Regions from separate parts of the Sanguibacter sp. Z1732 genome, predicted to be linked through region 2. Evidence: riboswitches for the same ligand, from Rfam matches in the RefSeq annotation. Region 2 holds a riboswitch; each other region holds the start of a gene.

Region 1 (3,238 bases), 1.3 Mb from region 2:
GTGATCATCCAGGTGGGTGCCGGCCGGATCCGCAAGGTGCACCCGCTGATGTGGGTGACCTCGCTGATGTTCGTCTTCTACTTCGTGCGCGGTCCGATCGGAACGCTGCTCGGGGGTTAGTCCGGGCGGCGGTCCGGGCGCTGGGCGGCGCGGGCGGGCGCGGGGCGGCGCGGGTGGCGCGTCCGCCGGCGGCTTGGGCTTGGCGCGTGGTCCGGGTGGGCCGGTGTTCTGGGTGGGCCGGTGCTCCGGGTGGGTAGGTGCACCGGGTAACTGCTGCTCCGAGTGACCGCGCTGCGGTTGGTGCACCGGCGCCCGCCGATGGACCATGGGGTATGACCCGCTCCGCTTCGCCCCGCACCTGGAGGTTCTCCGGTCGGATCGCCGGGTGGGGGACCGCGGGTGGAACCCGGTTCGTCGTGGGCAACTGGCACACCACTCCGCTGGGGCCATTCGCGGGGGTGATGGTGCAGCATCCGCACGGGCATCGAGTGCTGCTGGCGCCATCGACGGAGGTCGCCGAGTTCGTCTCGGCCACGTACCAGTTCGATGCCGTCGAGCCCGCGAACGTGACCGTGCACCGGTATGCACCCAGGCCCCCGGCAGGTGCGCGTGCGCGTGACGCCGTTGCGTGGGGAATGGCAGATCCCGGCTCCTCCCAGCCGCCCGTACCGGCCGAGGCGCTGCCGCGGACCGTGCCCACCATGGCGGGGGAGCGGTGGCAGAGACGAAGCCGGCCCGCTGTCCGCAACCGTGCAGATCGGCAAGCGGGCAGCGGTGGGTTGGCTGTTGCGCGCGCTGCCCGCTGCGGTGGCCGGTGCGCCCTGGTTCACCCTCCTGACCGATCCGGTCGCGCGGGTGGCCCTGCCAGGGGTGCGTACCCGCGGTTCGGCCGGGGGTGGGCGCAGGGAGTACTACGGCGCGAGCGACCTCCATCGTCTCGCCGGTGCTCGTACCTCGTGGGATGGAACGGACCTGGGCGCGATGGTTCCGATCGACCCGCCGGTGCGGTTCGGGTTCGCCTCCACCCCGGCGACGCCCAGCCTCACCGACTTGGTCACCACGGTGCGCGGCGGGGCTCCCTGAGCGCGTACCCCACACGGCCAGTGCGCGAGGCGGACGGGCCCTCGTGAACTGGTCTGGCGCGGTTACCTCCCGCGGGCCCGCGTGGGTGAGCCAACCGAGATGGTCAGGTGGGTCGCCACGTGCGGGACGGTGGTGCCCACCTGGGCCCACGCGTCGACGGCGGTGGCCACCACCTCCGCGAGGTCACCGGTGAGTTTGGTGGCGTAGTGGGCCGCTGGGGCGGCAACGCCGCGCTCCTGCGCTCGGGTGATGGCCGCCTCGATGATGGACATGTGTTCGCCGGCATCGTCCCCACCATCGAGTAGCGGGTACAGCGACCACTGCGCCACCGCCTCGATTCCGGTGGGTTCCAGGCGCACCGGGGCCACCTCGGGCAGGATCGTGGAGGTCAGGTCGCAGGTACGTTCGCCCGGGCAACCGCGGGAGAACAGCACATGGGCGGCGACGTGCCCGCCACCGGAGTGCCGGGAGGCGGCGGCGATGGCAGCCACGAGGTAACCGGCCAGGTCCTGTTCGGCCGGCACCGCCCGGGCACCGACGTATGTGCTGACCTCGTCGGTCTCGATCACCAGCCCCTCGGCGACGCCGCTCGCCTCCACCTCGGTGAGGGAGTCCAGGATCACGCGCACGAAGTCGTCGGTGTGCGGGTGGATGCTGAATCGCATCCCGACGCCCAGTTCGCGTGGGGTGGCCGCGCTGGTGCCGGTCGTGGCGACCTTCTCCGTGCTGCCGTGGCCGGTGGTGCTCATCGGTGTCCTCCGGCCCCGGGGTACCTCATGAGCCGCCGATGCTCATCGGCGGGTGCCCAACTCCCTACGCCGGTACGAACCGGATCAGGTGGACGGGTCTGCGGACTCTCCGCACTCTCAGCGCTCTGCGCGCTCCCCGGGGGTTGGTTCGACGCTAACCGTGGCGGACCGGCGCTGTCCACTCGGGTGCCGATCGGCCTCGGGCGCCTACCGGCGAAATCAGCATTAGTCGGTTCTACCTGCAGGTTCAGCCGATCAATGCTGACTTCGGCGGGGTCTGGTGGGCTGGGGTTAGGGGGTGGGGGTGGGTGAGGTGGGGGTGAGGGCTTGGCGGACTTGGTTGGCGATGGTGCCCGAGGGACGCAGGTCGCGGCTGGTGAATCGCAGGATGGTGGCATCCGCCTCGGCCAGCAACCGGTTCTGGCGCTGCCGGTCCCGGAAGAGCGCCTCGGGTTCGCTGTGGACCTGGCGTCCGTCCATCTCGACGATGATCCAACCGCCGTCACGGCGCCGCCACCCCATGTCACCGCGCCCGATGAACGTACCGGTGGCATCGCGCAACACCACCTGGAGTTGATCCGGTGGCAGGTCGTGGTCATGGCAGTCGAGCCGTGCCCACGTCTCTAATGGCGACTCGGCGCGACCATCCACCAGCGGCCACCACGAGCCGACCCGAGCGGCACCGCGCCGCCCCTGCAGTCGCCGGCGGACGTCGGTGAGGTCGCTGGTGTTGATGAGCCCTTGGTTGAGGGCCGAATCGATTACGGCCACCCCGTGATCACGTCGCAGGAGCGGCAGAGCGTGGACGAGCGCGGTGGGGACGTCGCTCACCTGCCAGCCGGCGTACCGGACCCGGACCGGTACGTCGCGATATCGGCGCACGACGACGCCGACCGGTCCCCGCAGCCAGCGCCCACCCGTGATTGCTACCTCCGGCGTCAACTGCTGGGGCAGTCCGGCGACCCCGTGCAGGGCCAGGGCGCAGCAACCCACGGCGATGGCGTTCTTACCCATCGCCAGCAGGCCGGTCCAGGCGGCCTTGCGCCGGGCCACGTCGAAGTTCGTTGGACGGTCCGGCTCGGTGTCGTAGACGCCGCGTACGACCCGCTGCCACATCCTGCGAGCCACCAGGGTGGCGCACCGGTCGGCACTGATGCCCAGAGCCCGACATTGCGCGGTCGAAATGAGGCCGCACTGCCAGCGGGTGTACCGCAGCAGGCCCTCCGGGATCGGCACCGTGCGCATGACGCCAGTAAGCACCAATCCCCTGCGCCCATAGCGGCTGCAGGTCAGCACCTGTGGACACAGTTTTCCCCCTGTGCATACCCGCCCACCCCCTGCCTCAACCATGCCCATCGCCCCCGCCCACCCCGTCATCCCCCGGCCGGGGGCGGGAGTCGGGGGCC
Region 2 (3,238 bases):
TGATGTCCGCCTGGATCCCCGCGCCCCCGGAGGGGTCGGATCCGGCGATGGACAAGACGCGCGGAATGCTCATGCGCCGGCCTTGCCCGGGCCGGATCCTGCGGCGTCCCAGTCGGTACGCAGCCCCCGGGCCACCGTCTCGGGATCCGGCGCCGCACACAACGCCGAGACCACTGCCACCCCGCCGGCCCCGGCCCGCCGCAGCGGCCCGGCGTCCTCGGGCCGCACGCCGCCGATCGCCACGCACGGCAGCGGCGTCCGGGCGGCGAACCGGCCGAACCCCTCGATACCGAGCGCGTCCGGGTGGTCGGTCTTCGTCGTCGTCGGCCGGATCACCCCCACTCCCAGGTAGTCGACGGTGCCCCCGGGTAGGGCGGCGACGGCTTCTAGGTGCGCGACTGTATTGGCAGTGAGACCGACGATCGCCTCCGGTCCCAGTTCCGCACGGGCCGCGACCGCTGCGTCATCGAGTTGCCCCAGGTGCACCCCGTGCACCGGCAGGCCGCGGCTGCGTGCGGCGACGACGGCGTCGAGCCGGTCGTTGACGAGCAGGCGCGCCCGGCCATCGATCACCTCGGCGAGGTGCGTCAACTGACGCAGGTGATCGTCCAGGTCGGCCTCCTTGTCCCGCAGTTGCACGGTGTGCACCCCCCCGGCCACCGCGGCTGCCACCGTGGCGGGCACGCCGCGCGGTGCGCACAACTCGCGGTCGGTGACCAGGTAGATGCCCGGCTGCATTCAGGCCTCCTGCGGGTCCGGCGCCGGTGCCGCCAGCACCTCGACCCGAGCCTGCTCGATCACCTGCTCCGGGGTGATGCCGGCCAGTGCGTCCAGGAACGCGGGCAGGAACGTGCCCGGGCCGTGAGCGTCGGTGGCAGCCTGTTCGGCGGCGATGCCGTAGACCACGTGCGCGGCGGCTACCGCGGTCAGCGCGCTGGTGGTCCCACGGGCACCGAGCATCGCGGCGATGATCGAGCCGAGTGCGCAGCCGGCGCCGGTGATCCGGGTGAGCAGCGGGTGGCCGTTATCGACCCTGATGGCCGCTGACCCGTCGGTGATGAGGTCACGCGCACCGGAGACCGCCACCACCATCGAGGTCTCGCGGGCCAGGGCTGCGGCGACCGGGGCGGCTGTGTCGGTGTCGTCTGCGGAATCCACCCCGCGCCCACCGGCCCCGGCGCCTGCCAGTGCGATGATCTCCGAGGCGTTGCCGCGCACTGCCGTGGGCCCGGCGGCGAGCAGTTCGGCGGCGAAACCGGTGCGCAACGGCAGGGCTCCGATCGCCACCGGGTCAAGCACCCACGGGGTGCCGGCTTCGCTCGCGGCGCTCACCGCCGCCCGGCCGGCGTCGCGCTGCTGATGGGACAACGTGCCCAGGTTGATCAGCAGTCCGGAAGCCATCGGGGCGAACACCCCCGCCTCCTCGGCCGTGTCCACCATGGCCGGTGCCGCCCCGATCGCCAGTAACGCGTTGGCGGAGAAGTTCGTAGCCACGTGGTTGGTGATGTTGTGCACCAACGGGCTGTGCTCCCGCAGGGCTCGCAGCAGGTGCGCGGCCTGCTCTGTCACGTCGACCGCCTCCGGAAGGCCTACCGATTCGGTGTGACCGGAGACATCAGTCATGGACATTCCCTTCGCTAGTACGAACTAGTGCAGGTTCGACGGGTGTCATCTCAGCCGCGCGGTGGGCGGCACCCCGTGTCGTGATCTCCGAGTCTAACAACCCCACCCCGCAGAAGGTCGGGTCACCCCACACCGGCCGCCCCCCCGCCGCCACCCACGCCGCCCTCACCGCAACCACCACCGCCGAGGGCGACCCTGGCGGTCGAGGGCGAGTGGTAGGAACGTCGCCGTCGACCACAACGCTCGTTCTCGAGGGCGGCAGTGTGCCGGAATAGATCCGGTGGCGGTGATGTTTGTAGGGGTGTATATGCAAATGCATCGAGTTTCTTGAGAGGCCTGCACCATGCAGTTCGGAATCTTCAGCGTCAGTGACGTCACCACTGACCCCAGCACCGGTCACACGCCGAACGACACCGAGCGGGTACGGGCGATGATGACCATCGCCCAGCACGCCGATCAGGCGGGGTTGGACGTCTTCGCCACCGGTGAACACCACAACCCGCCGTTCGTGGCCTCCTCGCCCACCACGATGCTGGGCTACCTGGCCGGGACCACCAAGCACATCACGCTGTCCACCGCGACCACCCTGATCACCACCAACGACCCGGTGAAGATCGCCGAGGACTACGCCATGCTGCAGGTGCTCGCAGACGGCCGGATGGACCTGATGTTGGGCCGCGGTAACACCGGCCCGGTCTACCCCTGGTTCGGCCAGGACATCCGCCAGGGCGTGAACCTCGCGATCGAGAACTACGCCCTGCTGCGCCGCCTGTGGACCGAGGACGTGGTGGACTGGGACGGGAAGTTCCGCACTCCGCTGCAGGGCTTCACCGCCACCCCCCGCCCGCTGGACGGGGTGCCGCCGTTCGTGTGGCACGGCTCCATCCGTACCCCCGAGATCGCCGAGCAGGCCGCCTTCTACGGCGACGGGTTCCTGCACAACAACATCTTCTGGCCGATCGACCACACCAAGAAGATGGTCAGTTTCTACCGGAAGCGCTTCGAGCACTACGGCCACGGCAAGGCGGACCAGGCGATCGTGGGCCTGGGCGGACAGTTCTTCGCCCGGAAGAATTCCCAGGACGCGTGGAACGAGTTCCGGCCCTACTTCGACAACGCCCCGGTCTACGGTCACGGACCCTCGATGGAGGACTTCACCCGCGAGACCCCCCTGACCGTGGGTTCACCGCAGCAGATCATCGACCGCTACGCCACGATGCGCGAGCACGTGGGCGACTATCAGCGGCAGTTGTTCCTCATCGATCACGCCGGGTTGCCGTTGAAGACGGTGCTGGAGCAGATCGACATCCTGGCCGAGGAGATCGTGCCGGCGCTGCGCGAGATCAACGAGGCAGCCCGTCCCGCGCATGTCCCCTCGAACCCGCCCAGCCACGCCGACCGGGTGGCCCAGGTCGCCGAGGCCGGCACGTCCCAGGGCCAGCACGTGGCCGGCGAGGACCGCTGGACCGGCCGCCGAGCCGAGGACGACGTCGCTACCGCCGCCGCCGGCGCCGCCCAGCGTGGCGCCGCGTTCGGACTCTGAAGAAAGGACTCACCCCTGATGACTACCCGCACGATCGTCGCCATCTCCGGTGGCCTGAACAAGCCCTCCTCG
Region 3 (3,238 bases), 660 kb from region 2:
TGGTTCCCGGTTCGATCATCGTGGAGGCGCATCGGCTCACCGGCACCCTCTACGTGCACGTGCTCGATCTGCCCACCAGCGGGGGTGTCGAGACCTTCCGCCGGCAGGTACTCCTCCAGGAGCGGCGCCTGTTGTACGCCCTGGCCAACCAGGAAGACCTGGCCCGTGCCGGATTGCCGCGCCGGCGCTGGTGGGGTGGGCCGGACCGGGCAGCGCTGGATCCCGGCCCTGCCGGGCGCGCTGCGGGGGCCTCCGATGGCAACGCTGGGGAGGTGGACCGATGAGTGCGCCGGTGTTGTGGATCTGCGGGATCCTGGTCGTCGGAGCGGTCCTGGTGGCGCTCTTCCGCGTGGAGCGCGGCCCGAGCATGCTGGACCGGATCGTGGGCCTTGATGTGGTGATCGCGGCCCTGATCGGCACCGTGGCCCTGTGGTCGGCCACGACCGGACGGGTGGACCTGGTGCCGTTGCTGACGGTGATGGCAATCGTCGGGTTCGTGGCGGCGGTGACCCTGGCGCGGTTCGCGGCCGCAGAGCCGGAGGATGAGGGCCGGATCCTCAGCGAAGAGGAACTCCAACGGCTCGAGGCAAGGCATGCGCTGGATGACGATGCCGAGGAGGACGAGCGATGAACTCGGAACTGCTGCGCGAGATCGTCGCCTCTGCCTTCTTCATCACCGGCAGCGCGCTCGTGATGGTCGCAGCGATCGGGATGGTCCGGTTCCCGGACCTGCTGTCACGGTTGCACGCAGCCACCAAACCTCAGGTGCTCGGCATCATCCTGATGATGAACGGGCTGGCCCTGACGCTGGGATCCTGGCAAGTGGGTTGGAAGGTGCTCCCGGTGATCATCTTCCAACTGGTGACCGCTCCGATCGCCGCGCACATGGTGGGCCGCGCAGGGTACCGCACCGACAAGGTGCGTTCAGACCTGCTCGGAGTCGATGAACTCACCGAGGACCTGGAGGCCGCGCGCGCCGAGATCGAGGACACCCAGGCCTGAACGTGCCGGTGCCGGCCTCGCGCTGGTCAACGAGCGACGTCGCCGCTGGACAGCCACTTGTGGGCGCCGCGGCTGGCGTAGGCGCGGACCAACGCCACCAGCGCGCTGGAGATCGCCGCGAAGAGCACGATCTCAGCGATGGGCATGCTTCCGTCCTTGTCGTCGGTTGGTGGCTCATGACCGGTGACGCTCTTCCAGGCGGTCCCGAGGACCTTGTTCGCGACGAGGCCGGCGACGATGGTGGCAACGGCGGTGACGACTCGCTCCATGGCAGATCTCCTTTACGACGACTGCACCCAGCGTAGCCGTCCACGATCCTCGCGCGCCCGTCGGCCGCACCGGCCGACGGGGTGTAGCCTCGTGGGTGCGACAGGGGAGCGTCGGCCGAGTCAGGTGCGGCGCTGAGAGTGCGGCCACCCGCAGACCCTCGAACCTGCTCCGGTTAGCACCGGCGAAGGGAGTCGAGCATCTCTCCCGTGGCGTCGCGCCGCGGACCCCTTCTCACATCACGCTGAGGAGGAAGAATGAATCACCACACCATGTCTCGCCGCCGGCCCGGGCGGGTCGGCCCGGACCCCGGGCGGATCGGACACCTTGCCGCGTTCACCGCCCTGGCACTGGCCGTGGCCGGCTGCACGGTGGGCGCCGGGAACGACAACCCCGACACCCCCACTGACGACGACGCGGACTCCACCGCAGTAGGGGAGGGCGAGACCACCGGCGGCGAAGGCACGGTCCAGGTGGTCACGCACGACTCGTTCCACGTCTCGGAGGATCTGATCAGCCAGTTCGAGTCCGACTCCGGCTACACGCTGTCCTTCAGCGCACCCGGTGACGGGGGAGCCCTGGTGAACCAGCTGATCCTGACCAAGGACGCGCCCCTGGGCGACGTCGCCTACGGCATCGACAACTCCTTCGCCTCCCGCGGCATCGCCGAGGACGTCTTCAGCCCCTACACCTCCGCTGCGCTGCCCCCGGCCGCCGAGGACTACCTGATCGACGGCGGAGACGAACTCACACCGATCGACGTGGGCGATGTGTGTCTGAACATCGACACCGCCTGGTACTCCGAGGCCGGAGTCGCCGAGCCGTCCGACCTGGCCGACCTGACCGGGCCCGACTACGCCGACCACGTGGTGGTGACCAACCCGGCCACGTCCTCACCCGGCCTGGCGTTCCTGTTGGCAACGGTCGCCGAGTTCGGGGACGGCTGGACGCAGTACTGGCAGGACCTGGCCGACAACGGCCTGCTCGTCGTCGACTCCTGGTCCACCGCCTACTCCGAGGAGTTCTCCGGCTCGGTCGGGCAGGGCCCGCGCCCGGTGGCGTTGTCCTACTCCACGTCGCCGGCCTTCGAGGTCGGACCGGACGGGGAGGACCCGACGACGACGGCGATGCTCACCTCATGCTTCCGTCAGGTGGAGTACGCCGGGGTGCTGGCCGGGGCGGACAACCCCGAGGGCGCCGAGGCGTTCATCGACTTCCTGCTCAGCGACGCCGTCCAGGCCGACATTCCCGGCCAGATGTACATGTACCCGGTCAACCACGACCTGGAACTCCCGCAGGAGTGGACCCGATGGGCCCCCCTCGCCGAGGAACCGTTGACGGTGGACCCGGCCGAGATCGATGAGAACCGTCAGGACTGGATCCAGGCTTGGACCGACATCGTGATCGGCTGAGGATGGGAGCCAGCACCGCCCGGCCCAGCCCGGGACGGCCCAGCCTGACCCGGCCCAGCCCGGCACGGCCCGGTCCTGTCCGGGTCTGCGTGGCCGGGCGTTGCGCTGCCGCCCGGGCGGGTCTGCGCACCACGTCAACCTGTCGGTCGCGGGCCGCCGGGCAGGACGGGTCCTGAGCATGGCACGGTGGCTGCGAGGTTGGGTCTGGGTGCTCGCGGCCGCCGTGCCGCTGGTGTTCCTGGCCATCTTCTTCGCCTGGCCGGTGACCACCTTGGTGTTGCGCGGTTTCGTGCCGGACGGGGCGTGGGACCTCAGCGGCTTCACCGAGGTGTTCGCCCGCCCGCGCACCTGGCGGATCCTCTTCCTCACGATCGCGCTGGGGGTGCTCGGCACCGTCTTCTCGGTGCTGCTGGGCGTTCCCGGTGCCTATGTGCTGTACCGGCGCACGTTCCGCGGCCAGCGGATCCTGCGGGCATTGATCACGATCCCGTTCGTGCTACCCACCGTGGTGGTGGGGGTGGCGTTCCGGGCCTTGCTGGCCGCTGACGGGCCGCTGG

The links. Region 2 has a riboswitch for thiamine pyrophosphate ahead of thiM (hydroxyethylthiazole kinase). Riboswitches for the same ligand answer to the same signal wherever they lie in the genome.
Region 1: it holds a riboswitch for thiamine pyrophosphate, as region 2 does, so the genes downstream of both, ACRRRO_RS11535 (YkoF family thiamine/hydroxymethylpyrimidine-binding protein) here and thiM (hydroxyethylthiazole kinase) in region 2, are expected to answer to the same signal.
Region 3: it holds a riboswitch for thiamine pyrophosphate, as region 2 does, so the genes downstream of both, ACRRRO_RS08455 (thiamine ABC transporter substrate-binding protein) here and thiM (hydroxyethylthiazole kinase) in region 2, are expected to answer to the same signal.

What each region holds. Positions count from the first base shown of each region.
Region 1 covers NZ_CP194857.1:2,182,301-2,185,538, forward strand. Annotated here, with positions in the region: gene ACRRRO_RS11525 (NCS2 family permease) at 1-120, shown strand, start outside; gene ACRRRO_RS11530 (hypothetical protein) at 751-1,083, shown strand; gene ACRRRO_RS11535 (YkoF family thiamine/hydroxymethylpyrimidine-binding protein) at 1,146-1,832, opposite strand; TPP riboswitch at 1,875-1,981, opposite strand; gene ACRRRO_RS11540 (hypothetical protein) at 2,124-3,077, opposite strand.
Region 2 covers NZ_CP194857.1:917,671-920,908, reverse strand. Annotated here, with positions in the region: gene thiD (bifunctional hydroxymethylpyrimidine kinase/phosphomethylpyrimidine kinase) at 1-73, opposite strand, end outside; gene thiE (thiamine phosphate synthase) at 70-738, opposite strand; gene thiM (hydroxyethylthiazole kinase) at 739-1,623, opposite strand; TPP riboswitch at 1,612-1,709, opposite strand; gene ACRRRO_RS04985 (LLM class flavin-dependent oxidoreductase) at 1,967-3,166, shown strand; gene ACRRRO_RS04980 (CE1759 family FMN reductase) at 3,185-3,238, shown strand, end outside.
Region 3 covers NZ_CP194857.1:1,579,382-1,582,619, forward strand. Annotated here, with positions in the region: gene ACRRRO_RS08435 (Na+/H+ antiporter subunit E) at 1-284, shown strand, start outside; gene ACRRRO_RS08440 (monovalent cation/H+ antiporter complex subunit F) at 281-631, shown strand; gene mnhG (monovalent cation/H(+) antiporter subunit G) at 628-1,002, shown strand; gene ACRRRO_RS08450 (DUF4235 domain-containing protein) at 1,029-1,271, opposite strand; TPP riboswitch at 1,364-1,479, shown strand; gene ACRRRO_RS08455 (thiamine ABC transporter substrate-binding protein) at 1,527-2,681, shown strand; partial or broken gene ACRRRO_RS08460 (ABC transporter permease) at 2,860-3,238, shown strand, end outside.